Regions from separate parts of the Escherichia sp. MAL-1 genome, predicted to be linked through region 2. Evidence: predicted binding sites of a transcription regulator. Region 2 holds the regulator's gene; the other holds the start of a gene.
The links. The regulator sigma-54, encoded in region 2, starts transcription at its own class of promoters, with help from an activator protein. The targets are predictions, from matches to a motif close to GTTGGCACANNTTTCGCTNT.
Positions count from the first base shown of each region.

Region 1: hycA (formate hydrogenlyase regulator HycA) is a predicted target of sigma-54. The motif match lies at 5,297-5,316, and genes of this name have one in related genera.

Region 1 is NZ_CM129609.1:1,154,349-1,161,676, reverse strand. It holds gene hycE (formate hydrogenlyase subunit HycE) at 1-1,298, opposite strand, end outside; gene hycD (formate hydrogenlyase subunit HycD) at 1,316-2,239, opposite strand; gene hycC (formate hydrogenlyase subunit 3) at 2,242-4,068, opposite strand; gene hycB (formate hydrogenlyase subunit HycB) at 4,065-4,676, opposite strand; gene hycA (formate hydrogenlyase regulator HycA) at 4,801-5,262, opposite strand; gene hypA (hydrogenase maturation nickel metallochaperone HypA) at 5,474-5,824, shown strand; gene hypB (hydrogenase nickel incorporation protein HypB) at 5,828-6,700, shown strand; gene hypC (hydrogenase 3 maturation protein HypC) at 6,691-6,963, shown strand; gene hypD (hydrogenase formation protein HypD) at 6,963-7,328, shown strand, end outside.
Region 2 is NZ_CM129609.1:531,271-538,598, forward strand. It holds gene ptsN (PTS IIA-like nitrogen regulatory protein PtsN) at 44-535, opposite strand; gene hpf (ribosome hibernation promoting factor) at 653-940, opposite strand; gene rpoN (RNA polymerase factor sigma-54) at 963-2,396, opposite strand; gene lptB (LPS export ABC transporter ATP-binding protein) at 2,444-3,169, opposite strand; gene lptA (lipopolysaccharide ABC transporter substrate-binding protein LptA) at 3,176-3,733, opposite strand; gene lptC (LPS export ABC transporter periplasmic protein LptC) at 3,702-4,277, opposite strand; gene kdsC (3-deoxy-manno-octulosonate-8-phosphatase KdsC) at 4,274-4,840, opposite strand; gene kdsD (arabinose-5-phosphate isomerase KdsD) at 4,861-5,847, opposite strand; gene ACU8XX_RS02620 (calcium/sodium antiporter) at 5,861-6,838, opposite strand; gene mlaF (phospholipid ABC transporter ATP-binding protein MlaF) at 7,048-7,328, shown strand, end outside.

The DNA.
Region 1 (7,328 bases), 620 kb from region 2:
ACTTTCAGACGGGAAATAACGTCGCAGCCCTGCTCGCTGTGGACTTCCATTGGCAGCAGGCCATAACCGACAAACGGGTGATCGGCGCGAGTATCGCGGGCGTGACCGCTGGCACGGACCATCGGGCCGACGTTACTGAAGTCGCGAGCGATTTCCGGGTCCAGACGACCAATGCCGACAGTGCGCTGTTCCATGTTCGGAGTGCTCAGCAGCACATCCACCAGCTCCTGCACTTCACGACGCATCTGTTGTGCCAGCTGGCGGGTCTGGATCATGTCGTCTTTCAGCAGATCGCGACGAATCCCGCCGATCAAGTTCAGGCCGTAGGTTTTACGCGCACCGGTAAGGATCTCTGCCATTTTCATGGAGGTTTCACGCACGCGGAAGAACTGCATAAAGCCGGAGTCGAAGCCGGTAAAGTGACAGGCCAGGCCAAGGTTGAGCAGATGCGAGTGCAGGCGTTCCACCTCCAGCAGAATGGCGCGGATCATCTGCGCACGTTCTGGCACCTGAATACCCATCGCGTTTTCTACCGACGTGGTGTAGGCGGTGCTGTGGGCAAAGCCGCAGATCCCGCACACACGGTCAGAGAGGAAGGTCACTTCGTTGTAACCCATACGGGTTTCCGCCAGTTTTTCCATGCCGCGATGAACGTAGAACAGACGGTAGTCGGCGTCGATAATGTTTTCGCCATCGACGAACAGACGGAAGTGGCCCGGTTCGTCAGAAGTGACGTGCAGCGGACCAATCGGCACGACGTTGTTTTTCTTGTCGCCCAGTTCGTTGATGAACTCGTAGGTTTCAGCATCGGTGGTCGGTGCCGGACGCTGACGATAATCCATGCTGTCTTTGCGCAGCGGATAAAGTTCATCCGGCCAGTCATCCGGCAGCACCAGACGACGTTCATCCGGCAGACCAACCGGAATCAAACCGTACATATCGCGCACTTCACGCTCGCCCCACACCGCAGCCGGAACGCGCGGCGTCACGGAAGGATACTCCGGTTTGTTGGCGTCAACTTCGACACGAACCGTTACCCAACACTTGGTGCCCTTCTCCATCGACAGCACGTAATAAACGGCGTAATGACCATTCAGTTTGCGTTCGTCGTTACCAAAAAGCACCGACAGCCAGCCCCCCTGCTTATAGTAGAGAAACTCCACCACTTCCGGCAGATAGTTCACCTTTACGGTGACAGTCAGCTGATCTTTGGTCTGCCAGGCGTGGTCCAGCACGACGCCCGGAAATGCCTCATTCAGCGCGGCGAGATAATGTTGACCTAATTTTTCTTCAGACATGCTCAAACTCTCTTTAATCACGCCGCCAGCAAGGAGACGAACGCTAAAAATGCAAAGCCAAACCCAGCCCAGGTAATGCGCGGAGTAATATCAAGACGCAGACGGGCCATGCTGTTTTCGAACAGCGCGATAACCAGGACGCCGACCACCAGTTTGACGATGGCAATCACCAGCGCCAGCAGCAGCCCACCGGCGGTGAAGGTTTCCATCTGTCCCCACGGGATAAATACGCCGACGAACATCTGCAGCACCACCAGCTGTTTCAGGCTGATACCCCATTTCATGACGCCAAAGCCGCTGCCGCTGTATTCAGAGAGCGGGCCTTCCTGCAGCTCCTGCTCGGCTTCCGCTAGGTCGAACGGCAGTTTGCCCATTTCGATAAAGGTGGCGAACGCACAGGCACAAAGCGCCAGTACCAGCGGGATGCTCTGGCTCAGCGGCCAGTGATAAACGGTGTCGGTGATGTTGCTGATGTTGGTGGAACCGGCAACCTGTGCGGCAACCCACAGACCAAGCAGCAGCATCGGTTCGACCAGCACGCCAAGCATCGCTTCACGGCTCGCGCCGATAGCGGTAAACGGGCTACCGGTATCCAGACCAGAAATGGCAAAGAAGAAACGCGCGATGGCAAAGAGATACAGTAAGGTGATTAAATCACCCAGTTGCGGCAGCGGAGAACCGACGGTCACCACCGGCAGCGCAGTAGCGATAGTCAGCATGACGCCCACCATCACATACGGCGTCAGGCGGAACACCCAGCCGGAGGCATCCGGGCCAACGCTCTGGCGGCCCAGCAGTTTGAAAATGTCACGATACTCCTGCAACACACCCGGCCCACGACGGTTATGCAGACGGGCGCGCGCCACGCGGGTAATACCGGAGAGCAGCGGCGCAACGGCAAATAACACCAGCGCCTGAATTAACGGATATAAAACACTCATTCTCAGGCTCCTCGTGAAACAATAATCACCACCAGTACCGCCAGTTCAACCAGCGCCATCCGGCGGAACAGCAACGCACTACCTTCGCACTGCCAGCCCGGCACCAGCGACACCGGATTCAGCCATTTGCGCAGTTTCAGCACTGGCGCAAACGCCTGTTTCACCGGCATGGCAAAACCGTGAGCGGTAATCACCATTGATTTTTCATGGTCGTAGCCGCACACCCAGGCCGCACCGCGGGAACGTGACGGCAGGCGGTCGCCTTTGCAAATCGCCATAATGATGAATGGCAGCAGCGGGCAGGCAATCAGCAGCAATGTGATCATTGGTTGAGAAACGGTGGTGTTAGCAGGCTCCAGAGGCAGAGGTACAGCAGCAGAGAGCATCGGCAGCAGCCACGGCGCAGCAACACCGCCAATTACGCAGCAAATCGCCAGTGCCACTACGCTTACGCTCATCAGGAGCGGCGCACAGGTGGCGTTTTCGGCTTCTTTGGTACGCGGCGCGCCGAGGAACGTGACGCCATAGACTTTCGCCATACACATCACCGCCAGCGCACCGGTAATTGCCAGACCCACAGCGAGCAGCGGCCCCAGCAGACGGGCAACAAACGCGCCGCTATTGCTCAGTTTGAAGAAGGATTGATAGATAACCCATTCCCCGGCAAACCCGTTCAGTGGCGGCAGCGCAGCCATTGCCATCAACCCGACTAACATGGCGATGGAGATAACCGGCATTTTCTTGCCAATACCACCGAGTTTTTCGATATCGCGATGACCGGTACGGAACCAGACGCTCCCCGCCCCGAGGAACAGTACGCTTTTGAACAGGCTATGGTTAAGCAGATGGTACAGACCACCGACCAGGCCAAGAGCAATCAGTGCCGGTTGTTCGAGCGCGATACCCGTTACGCCAGCGCCCAGCCCCAGCAGGATAATGCCGATATTTTCCAGGGTGTGGTAAGCCAGCAGGCGCTGGATGTTGTGCTCCATCAGCGCATACAGACCACCGACAAACGCGGTGATCATGCCGAGCACCAGCAGCGCGATCCCCCACCACAGCGGTGCATTACCGCCAAGCAGTGACAGGGTTAACATGCCCAGCAGGCCAATTTTCATGACTACCGTAGAAAACAACGCGGCAGCTGGCGCAGAGGCGTTAGCATGTGCCTGCGGCACCCAGCCGTGCAGCGGAATAATCCCGGCCAGCAGGCCAAAGCCAATCACACCGAGCAGCCAGATATCGGAACCGAGCGGCAGCTGTTGCATACGCATATCCAGCAGGCGCAGATCCAGCGTGCCATAACGCTGCCACAGCAGCCAGCAAGCAATCACCAGCAGCAGAGTGCCAAGACGCCCCAGCGCAAACCACAGTTTGCCCTCTTTGCTGTTGCTGGTGAGGAACACCGCACACAAGGCCATGACTTCGGCCATTACCACGAACATGCCGAGGTTGCTGGCGATGACGGCGCAGACGGCGGCAGCCATCAACATATTGATCTGCAAGCCGTTGCACTTCACCTGCGCGTGGCGATGCCAGTCAATGTTGTAGAGGCTGACAAACAGACCGCACAGACCGAGCGTAATCAGCCAAATCGCGTTAAGCGGAGAGATTTGCACATCGTAGCTTACCAGCGACAGCGCACCGCTCACGCCAACCGCGCCAGTCAGTACAGTGAAGCCCGCGGCTGCCGTATACAGACTACCAACCGCGCCGCCAATTCCGGCTATCCAGCCACTTAACGCTTTTTGAAAAGAAAAGAGAAATGCCAGAACAGCGGCGGCGACAAACCACGCCACGCCGCTATTGATCAGGGAAATTGCGCTCATTTAGCCTCTCCACTTTGAGCCTGCTGAAACAAGGTGAGATCGCCAAAGTCCGTGTTAAAAGTCAGCTCACGCTTACGTTTGCTGACGCGGGCGATATCGGTGTTATCCACCAGATGCAGGGCTTTAGTCGGGCACATCCGCACGCAGGCCGGACCTTGTTCATCAAAGCTACAAAGGTCACATTTGACGGCGATCGCGCGAATACCTGGCACCCAGTCAAGCAATGTGCTGACACGCGCCGGAGCAGGCGGTGCCGGTGGCGCTTTCGGGGTATTGGCGTTTGCCGGAATATCCAGCGGACGGCTGCCGGAAAATTCAATTGCGCCAAACGGGCAGGCGATGCCGCACAGTTTGCAGCTTACGCACAGGCTTTCATTCAACTGCACGGCCCCATCAACGCGGGTGATGGCGTTAACCGGGCAGACCACCGCGCAGGGTGCATCTTCACAGTGGTGACAGAGCTGCGGCGCAGATTCTTTTTCATTCAGCATCACTCTCAGGCGCGGCATTGATTGCAGGCCGTGCTGGCGATGCGTCTCTGAACAGGCGGCCTCACAAGTGTGGCAGCCGATACAGAGCGTGGAGTCAGCAATTACAAAACGATTCACCAGGCATTCCTCAGGTGATTGTCATTTTTGACGAAAACATGCCGATGAAATGTCATTTTCGACACTCATCGACACGCCCATCCCCAAACAGGCGTAACGCCTGCAAAACGGGCAAAGCCTCAGCTCATGCTGCCGGGCTTTGTCCCTTTACCAGTTGGCTTAAATTCACCGGCACATTGTTTTCAATGGCGGTGTATAAGCTGTCGTAAACGCCAGCGATTTTTTCGAGATAGTGTTCCAGAACCTGTTCGCGATCGCGGATGTTGACCTTGCCATCAATCATGCCGTCAATGCTCAGTTGCGCCTGCGCAATCCGCTGTTTGTCTTCGCCATCTTTTGTTTCGACGTAATACTCGATGGTGTGGCTGTTAAAGCCATCCGCCAGGGTGACGTAAATGCGAAAATGTTCAAAAAGGACGAAACAGAGTTCTTTGTCCGGCGCGCAGCTCATGGCGTGATGCAGGCGCGCTTTCGATAACGTGATCCCCTGAACCAGCGAATTGCAGTAGATGTGCCACTGGTCCTGTAGGCGACGATGCCGCTGTGCGATGTAATCGGCTTTCTCGCTTATTTCCCAAATAGTCATTGTCAGGTTACCCGTTTAACAGAGATGCCAGCTTTAAGCATTTTTTGTGCCAACTTTTAATTTATTGTTATTAAAGAGATTTTTAAGCTAAAGATGAATTTCGTCGCCGTGTCGACGTGTCATTTCGACATCATCGACATTATTCACCGCAGGGATAATCAACACTGGCACAATTATTGCTTGTAGCTGGCAATAGTTAATGGGAGGCGATATGCACGAAATAACCCTCTGCCAACGGGCACTGGAATTGATCGAACAGCAGGCCGCAAAACACGGCGCAAAACGCGTAACTGGGGTCTGGCTCAAAATTGGCGCATTTTCTTGTGTCGAAACCAGCTCTCTTGCCTTTTGTTTTGATCTGGTTTGCCGCGGCAGCGTGGCGGAAGGTTGTAAACTGCACCTCGAAGAACAAGAGGCCGAATGCTGGTGTGAAACATGCCAACAGTATGTGACGCTACTGACCCAGCGCGTCCGCCGCTGTCCACAGTGTCATGGTGACATGCTGCAGATTGTGGCAGACGACGGTTTACAGATTCGGCGGATAGAAATAGACCAGGAGTGAGCGATGTGTACAACATGCGGTTGCGGTGAAGGCAACCTGTATATCGAGGGTGATGAACATAACCCTCATTCCGCGTTTCGTAGCGCGCCATTTGCCCCGGCGGCACGCCCGAAGATGAAAATCACCGGCATTAAAGCGCCTGAATTTACCCCCAGCCAGACTGAAGAAGGCGACCTGCATTACGGTCATGGCGAAGCGGGCACTCACGCACCGGGCATGAGCCAGCGTCGGATGCTGGAAGTCGAAATTGACGTGCTGGACAAAAATAACCGTCTGGCTGAACGCAACCGCGCGCGCTTTGCTGCCCGCAAGCAACTGGTGCTCAACCTGGTTTCCAGCCCTGGTTCCGGTAAAACCACCCTGCTGACGGAAACCCTAATGCGCCTGAAAGACAGCGTTCCGTGCGCAGTTATTGAAGGCGACCAGCAAACCGTGAACGATGCCGCACGCATTCGCGCTACCGGCACACCAGCGATTCAGGTGAACACCGGTAAAGGCTGCCATCTTGACGCACAGATGATTGCCGACGCCGCACCGCGTCTGCCACTGGACGATAACGGTATTCTGTTTATCGAAAACGTTGGCAACCTCGTATGCCCGGCCAGCTTCGATCTCGGTGAAAAACACAAAGTGGCGGTGCTTTCCGTTACCGAAGGTGAAGACAAACCGCTGAAATATCCGCATATGTTTGCCGCCGCCTCGCTGATGCTGCTCAACAAAGTTGACCTGTTGCCGTATCTCAACTTTGACGTTGAAAAGTGCATCGCCTGCGCCCGCGAAATCAATCCAGAAATTGAAATCATCCTTATTTCCGCCACCAGCGGCGAAGGGATGGACCAGTGGCTGAACTGGCTGGAGACACAGCGATGTGCATAGGCGTTCCCGGCCAGATCCGCACCATTGACGGCAACCAGGCGAAAGTCGACGTCTGCGGCATTCAGCGCGATGTCGATTTAACGTTAGTCGGCAGCTGCGATGAAAACGGTCAGCCGCGCGTGGGCCAGTGGGTACTGGTACACGTTGGCTTTGCCATGAGCGTAATTAATGAAGCCGAAGCACGCGACACTCTCGACGCCTTACAAAACATGTTTGACGTTGAGCCGGATGTCGGCGCGCTGTTGTATGGCGAGGAAAAATAATGCGTTTTGTTGATGAATATCGCGCGCCGGAACAGGTGATGCAGTTAATTGAGCATCTGCGCGAACGTGCTTCACATCTCTCTTACACCGCCGAACGCCCTCTGCGGATTATGGAAGTGTGTGGCGGTCATACCCACGCTATCTTTAAATTCGGCCTCGACCAGTTACTGCCGGAAAACGTTGAGTTTATCCACGGTCCGGGGTGCCCGGTGTGCGTACTGCCGATGGGTAGAATCGACACCTGCGTGGAGATTGCCAGCCATCCGGAAGTCATCTTCTGTACCTTTGGCGACGCCATGCGCGTGCCGGGGAAACAGGGATCGCTGTTGCAGGCAAAAGCACGCGGTGCCGATGTGCGCATCGTT
Region 2 (7,328 bases):
ACTGTTTCTCCTCACAACGTCTAAAAGAGACATTACCGAATAACTACGCTTCATCCGGAGTACCTTCGGTATCCGTAATGATTTGATATAGCTCTTCATCGCTCTGGGCTGCGCGTAAACGGCGGCAGATGGTTTTGTCCGCCAGACGTTTCGCCACCAGCGACAGAGTATGCAGGTGCGTTTTAGTTTGGTCTGCCGGCACCAGCAGGGCAAAAAGTAAGTCCACCGGTTGGTTGTCGATGGCATCGAAAGCTATAGGCGTTTCGAGCTGAACGAAAACGCCAACGGCACGCAGAGTATCTTCTTCCAGTTTGCCATGCGGAATTGCAATACCATTGCCGATACCGGTACTGCCCATTTTTTCCCGCGTCAGGATAGCTTCAAAAACCACCTGAGGCGGCAGGCTAAGTTGTTTCGCCGCCAGCTCGCTGATGATTTCCAGGGCGCGTTTTTTGCTCTGACAGTGGACGCGGCTTCGCGTACATTCCCTGTTAAGAACACTGCTAAGCTGTAGAGTTGTATCATTATTTGTCATAATTTCACCTAAGAACCTGCCCACTCAAACAGTGGAACAGGCTCGGAGCATTAACCGTACAAATGGCCCGTTGTGCCGCACAACAGGCCGCCATGCACATGCTAATTGCCCGGACAATTAGTGTTGTTTCAGTTTATCTTTATGTTTGGTCAACTGGCGTGCCAGCTTATCAATTAAGCCATCAATGGCAGCGTACATGTCCTGACCTTCCGCGCTGGCATGAATTTCACCACCGTTTACATGCAGTGTTGCATCTGAGGTGTGGGTGACTTTCTCCACTTTCAGAACAACATAGACCTGGTTGATTCGGTCAAAATATTGCTCAAGTTTGGCAAATTTGGCTGTAACAAATTCGCGCAGTGCCTCGGTGATCTCGACGTTATTTCCGGTAATGTTGAGCTGCATAGTGTCTTCCTTATCGGTTGGGTCAAACGAGTTGTTTACGCTGGTTTGACGGCGGAATGGATAAAGACTCTCGGTACTTCGCAACAGTGCGGCGTGCCACCATGATACCTTGTTCCGACAGCAAAGAGGTTAACTTGCTGTCGCTCAACGGTTTCGCTGGGTTTTCCGCCGCGATTAATTTCTTCACCAGCGCACGAATCGCCGTGGAGGAAGCTTCGCCGCCGCCCTCGGTATTGACGTGACTGGAAAAGAAATACTTCAGTTCAAAAATGCCTCGTGGACTATGCAGGTATTTTTGCGTGGTCACGCGAGATATCGTCGATTCATGCATTTCGACAGCCTGGGCGATATCGGCCAGTACCATCGGTTTCATATATTCTTCGCCTTGCTCAAAGAAGGCTTGCTGCTGTTCAACGATACAGCGACTCACGCGCAGTAGCGTATCGTTACGGCTTTCCAGACTCTTGATCAACCATTTGGCATCCTGCAGATTGCTGCGGATAAACTGGCTGTCACCATCATTGCGAGCGTTATTGCACATCGAGGCGTAGTGCTGGTTGATTTGCAGACGCGGAATGCTGTCACTGTTGAGTTCTACTGTCCAGTGACCGTTATGCTTACGCACCAGCACATCTGGAATGACATACTCAGGTTCGCCAGTCTGGATCGACTGCCCGGGGCGCGGATCGAGCGACTGGATCAGATTGACGGCTTCTTTCAGCACATCTTCTTTCAGACGCGTGACGCGCATTAAAGTGCGGAAGTCGTGATTGGCTAACAGATCGAGATGATCGCTAATGATCAATCTGGCCTCTTCCAGCCACGGCGTGGTTTTATCGAATTGGGAGAGTTGGATTAGCAGGCAGTCACGCAGATCTTTTGCCGCTACACCGACCGGATCAAACCGTTGGATCCGCTTAAGGACGGCTTCAACCTCGTCGATGTCGATCTCTTCATCGCCCATACTTTCGAGAATATCTTCCAGCGGGACAGTCAGATAACCGGTGTCATCAACGGCATCGACGATAGAGGTAGCAATAGCGCGGTCAGTGTCGGAAAACGGTGTCAGCTCGACCTGCCACATCAGGTAATCCTGCAAGGTCTGCGTCGTTTCGCCCTGATAGACCGGCAGCTCATCGTCAATGTAGTCACCGCTGGTGCCGGATGGTGTACCAGCGGTGTAAATGGTGTCCCAACTGGCATCGAGCGGCAGCTCTTCCGGCATCTCTTTTTGTTCGAGCGCGTCGGCGGTGTCCAGCGTTTCACTGTCTTGCGTTTCGCGGGTGTCGATTTCTTCATGAGTGTCGATTTGCTCAAGCAGCGGATTACTCTCCAGCGCCTGCTGTAGCTCCTGCTGAAGTTCCAGCGTCGACAACTGCAACAGACGAATTGCCTGTTGGAGCTGTGGCGTCATCGCCAGTTGTTGGCTAAGCCTGAGTTGCAAACCTTGCTTCATGTTCAGAATCGTACTCTCCTGCTAAAACGTCGCAAACTTCTACCCTATCAGAGTCTGAAGTCTTCCCCAAGGTATACACGCTTAACGTGTTCGTCTTGTAAGATTTCTGTAGGCGTGCCGTGGGCGATCAAATGCCCCTGACTGACGATATAAGCGCGTTCACAAACCGCCAGTGTTTCACGCACGTTGTGGTCAGTGATCAGCACGCCCAGGCCGCTGTCGCGCAGGTGCTCAATGATGCGTTTAATGTCGATAACCGAGATCGGGTCAACCCCGGCAAACGGTTCGTCGAGCAGAATAAATTTCGGATTCGCAGCCAGTGCGCGGGCAATTTCTACACGGCGACGTTCACCCCCGGAGAGTGACTGCCCCATGCTGTCACGCAGGTGCTCAATGTGAAACTCTTCCATCAGCTCGTTCGCGCGGTCTTCACGTTGTTCAGCAGACAAGTCGTCACGAATTTGCAGTACCGCCATCAGGTTATCGTAAACGCTGAGGCGACGGAAAATGGAGGCTTCCTGTGGCAGATAGCCGATACCGCGGCGCGCGCGTGCATGCAGTGGCAGCAGACTGATATCGTCATCATCAATAATGATGTTGCCCGCATCGCGCGGCACAATGCCTACAACCATGTAGAAAGTGGTGGTCTTACCGGCACCGTTTGGCCCCAGCAGACCGACGATTTCCCCGGAGTTGACGGTCAGGCTGACGTCTTCTACCACGCGACGGCCTTTATAGGCTTTTGCAAGGTTCTTTGCAGTTAATGTTGCCATAACGAATTAATTACCCTTCTTCTGTGCCGGGGTCTGGCCTTTGTTGTTTTTATCCTGCAGCTGCGACGGCACCAGAACGGTGGTTACGCGCTTGCCTTTGTCGCTGAAAGCCTGCATTTTCTGCTCTTTCACCAGGTAAGTGATCTTATCGCCCTTAATGTTGCTATCGACCTGCTGCAGATAAGCATTACCCGTCAGAACGACAAAATCTTTTGCCAGTTCGTAGTGCATCTGGGAAGCGTGACCTTCAACGGGTTTACCGTTGTCCTGCATCTGGTAGAACGTTGCCGGTTTACCGTAGCCGTCAATCACTTCTTTACCTTGTTCGCCGCCCGGACGGGTAACGACCACTTTGTCGGCATTAATTTTGATGGTGCCCTGGGTGACGATGACATTACCGGTAAAGGTAACCACGTTGCCTTGCATATCAAGAGATTGCTGGTCCGATTCAATGTGGATCGGCTGATCAGTGTCTCCGGTTACGGCAAATGCCGGAATGCTGGCGGCCAGAAGTGAGCTGGCAAGCACAAGATTAAGGCTGAGTTTGTTTGTTTTGAATTTCATAGGATGTTCTAACCTTTTCAATCAGCTCGGCGTTCTTGCTGCGTAAGTTGCCGCGCATTTTCAGACCGCTGGAGTTAAATGTTGTTCCGTATAACGTGACGAGGTCTTCAGAGGTAACATCCTGCGTCACCAGATTGATCTGCGCGTTATCCGTCGTGATTCTGCGAAGTTGAGAGTCCGGCACAAGTGCGTTGACTTCAACGTGTCCATATAAATAGAGCATCCGGTCATTGGTCAGCTTGGCTTTATCTGCTTTTACGGACCATGTCGGGATTTTATCCTTATCAAACGTGGTAAGTACCGGCTGCGTAAACCACGAAACGGCCTGATCGGAATAATATTCAACGTGTTGAGCAATCAATCGATAGCTTAGTGCCCCTTCTGGGTTATAGACGAGCGTGTCCGTATGCTCGCTTTTATAGGTGGGATCATTGTTGTTGACGACCACCTGGGCGGTATCGTCTTTTTCGGCCATATTAATGCCGATCATCACCAGAACCGCCAGTGATAGCACAATGATAACCCAACGTCTGGCTTTACTCATATCGATTGCCCTTTGGCTTCATCCAGTTTGCCCTGCGCCAGGAGTAATAAGTCGCAAACTTCGCGCACTGCGCCACGACCGCCAGCAATGCGCGTCACGTAATCGGCGCGCGGGATCAACAGTGGATGCGCATCGGCCACGGCGACGCTTAAACCCACTTTTTCCATTACCGGCCAGTCGATGAGATCATCGCCGACATAAGCCACATTTTCCGGGGCAATCGCCAGTTTTTCCAGCAGATCGCTAAAGGCGATCAGTTTGTTTGACTGCCCCTGATACAAGTGAGTGATCCCCAATGTGGCACAACGATCTTCTACCAGTTTAGCCTTTCGCCCGGTAATGATAGCGACTTCAATATCAGAGGTGAGCGCACAACGAATGCCATAACCGTCACGAACATTGAACGCTTTCAGCTCTTCGCCGTTATTGCCCATATAAATCAGGCCATCTGACAGTACGCCATCAACGTCGAGGATCAGCAGACGAATGTTCTCTGCTTTTGCCATAACGTCGGCGCTGACAGGGCCGTAACAGGTCGCAAGCGACGCACCTGCTTTGCTCATTGTTGTTTATCCTTGAATCTTTACACTACGCCTGCACGCAGTAAATCATGCATATGTAACACACCGAGTAAATGGTCGCCATCGGCAACCATCACGGAGGTGATATGGCGGGACTGCATTAAGTTCAGTGCCTCAACGGCCAGAATGCCAGGGCGCACACGTATTCCCCCCGGCGTCATCACATCGGCAATACTTAACTGACGAACATCCACGCCCATATCGAAGACACGGCGTAAATCACCGTCGGTAAAGATGCCTTCAATCATCATATTGTCATCGCAAATGACAGTCATACCAAGATTTTTGCGGGTAACTTCCAGCAATGCGTCACGCAGACTGGCCGTTTTCTTAACATGCGGGATCTCATCGCCCGTATGCATAATATCGTTTACGCGCAGCAGAAGTTTACGACCCAGTGCGCCGCCTGGGTGTGAGAGCGCAAAATCTTCAGCAGTAAAGCCGCGTGCTTTTAACAGCGCGACAGCGAGGGCATCGCCCATAACCAGCGTGGCGGTGGTGCTGCTGGTCGGTGCCAGCCCTAACGGACAGGCTTCTTTCGCTACTTTAACACACAGATGCACATCTGCGGCGCGCGCCATGCTGCTCTCCGGGCGACCGGTGATGCAGATTAACGGTACGTGAAGACGCTTAAGCACTGGAATTAAGGCCGTGATTTCGCTGGATTCACCAGAGTTAGAGATAGCAATCACCACATCCTGTGGGGTAACCATGCCTAAATCACCATGCGCGGCTTCACCAGGATGGACGAAAAATGAAGGTGTACCGGTGCTGGCAAACGTTGCCGCCATTTTTCGCCCAATATGCCCCGATTTTCCCATCCCCATGACGACAACTTTCCCTTTACACCAGAACATCTTTTCACAGGCAAGCGTGAAATTCTGATTGATGTATTGATCAAGCTCCGCCAGGCATTCACGTTCAATCGCCAGGACTTCTTTACCTGCTTGCTGAAAGTCAAAACCCGGTTGTAACTCTACGTGCGACATAATGCGTTTCCAGTTATTCAACGAGTATTGGCGATAACCAGTACAACATCGCCAGCCATACGATAAATCCGCCAGTTAATAATACCCCTACACCACGGCCCGGTTGCGGGGAGCGCCGCCAGCACAGCAACGCAAAAATAATGCTCACCAGCAACATCACGCTGTAGTCACGACTGTACGCCAGTGGATCAATCTCTCCTGGCGTTATCAGCGCGGGTAAACCCAACACGATGACAATATTAAAAATGTTTGCGCCAATGATATTTCCGACAGCAATGTCGTTTTCACCTTTGCGAACCCCCGCTATTGCGGTTGCCAGTTCCGGCAGGCTGGTTCCGATAGCAATTGCCGTCAGACCCATCGTCAACTCGCTGATGGCAAAGTAATTCGCCAGCACCGTGGCGTTATCAACCACCATCCGCGTGGCCACTGGCATGATGATAAGCGCAATGCCGAGCCATAAAAACGCGACGGGCAATCCGCCGTCACGCGGCAGCTCTGCAAGCTGCTCTCTGGTCAGGCTGTCAGTCCCCTGACGTTCAGCCTGACGTGCAAGTTTAACAATGAACAGCAGCCATAGCACAGCCAGAAAGAGGAGAAAGATACCATCGCTGCGACTAAGTTGTCCGTCATAGAGTACGGAACCGGCCACCACGCTGACCAACAACATTAAGGGTAATTCACGGCGTAGAACATCAGAATGGACGGTAAAAGGACGAACCAGCGCAGCCAGACCGAGGATCAGCAATATATTGATAATGTTTGAGCCGAGGGCTGTACCAACGGCTAAATCGCGTTGTTCGTGCAGAGACGCGGCAAGCGAGACGATGACTTCTGGTAACGATGTACCAATACTGACCACCGTCATGCCGATGATCAGCGGCGGGATGCCAAAGGTTCGGCAAAGAATAGACGCGGCAAAAACCAGGCGGTCGGCACTGTAAACGACCAAAAGTAAACCAACAATTAACAGTGCCGTAGCTAAAAGCATCTAACGTCCTTTCTTCAGGTATACTCGCCGGTCCGCTGAAGATTTTCAGAAAGCCGTAACGGATTCTTAATTTTGACTTTATGCGGCTAAAAAGTAAAACAAATGCCAGCTTTCGCTAACCACGGCGGGTAATATTCTGTAAATATGTTGGGTTCAAGGTTAAATTGAGCGCCATGCTTAGAAAATCAACGCAAGACGAAGGGTGAATTATGGAGCAGTCTGTGGCGAATTTAGTCGATATGCGCGATGTCAGTTTTACGCGTGGCAATCGCTGCATCTTCGATAATATTTCCCTGACAGTGCCGCGAGGGAAGATCACGGCGATCATGGGGCCATCGGGCATCGGTAAAACGACGCTACTCCGTCTGATTGGCGGGCAAATCGCACCAGATCATGGTGAGATCCTTTTCGATGGTGAGAATATTCCGGCGATGTCTCGTTCGCGCCTGTATACAGTGCGCAAACGGATGAGCATGTTATTTCAGTCCGG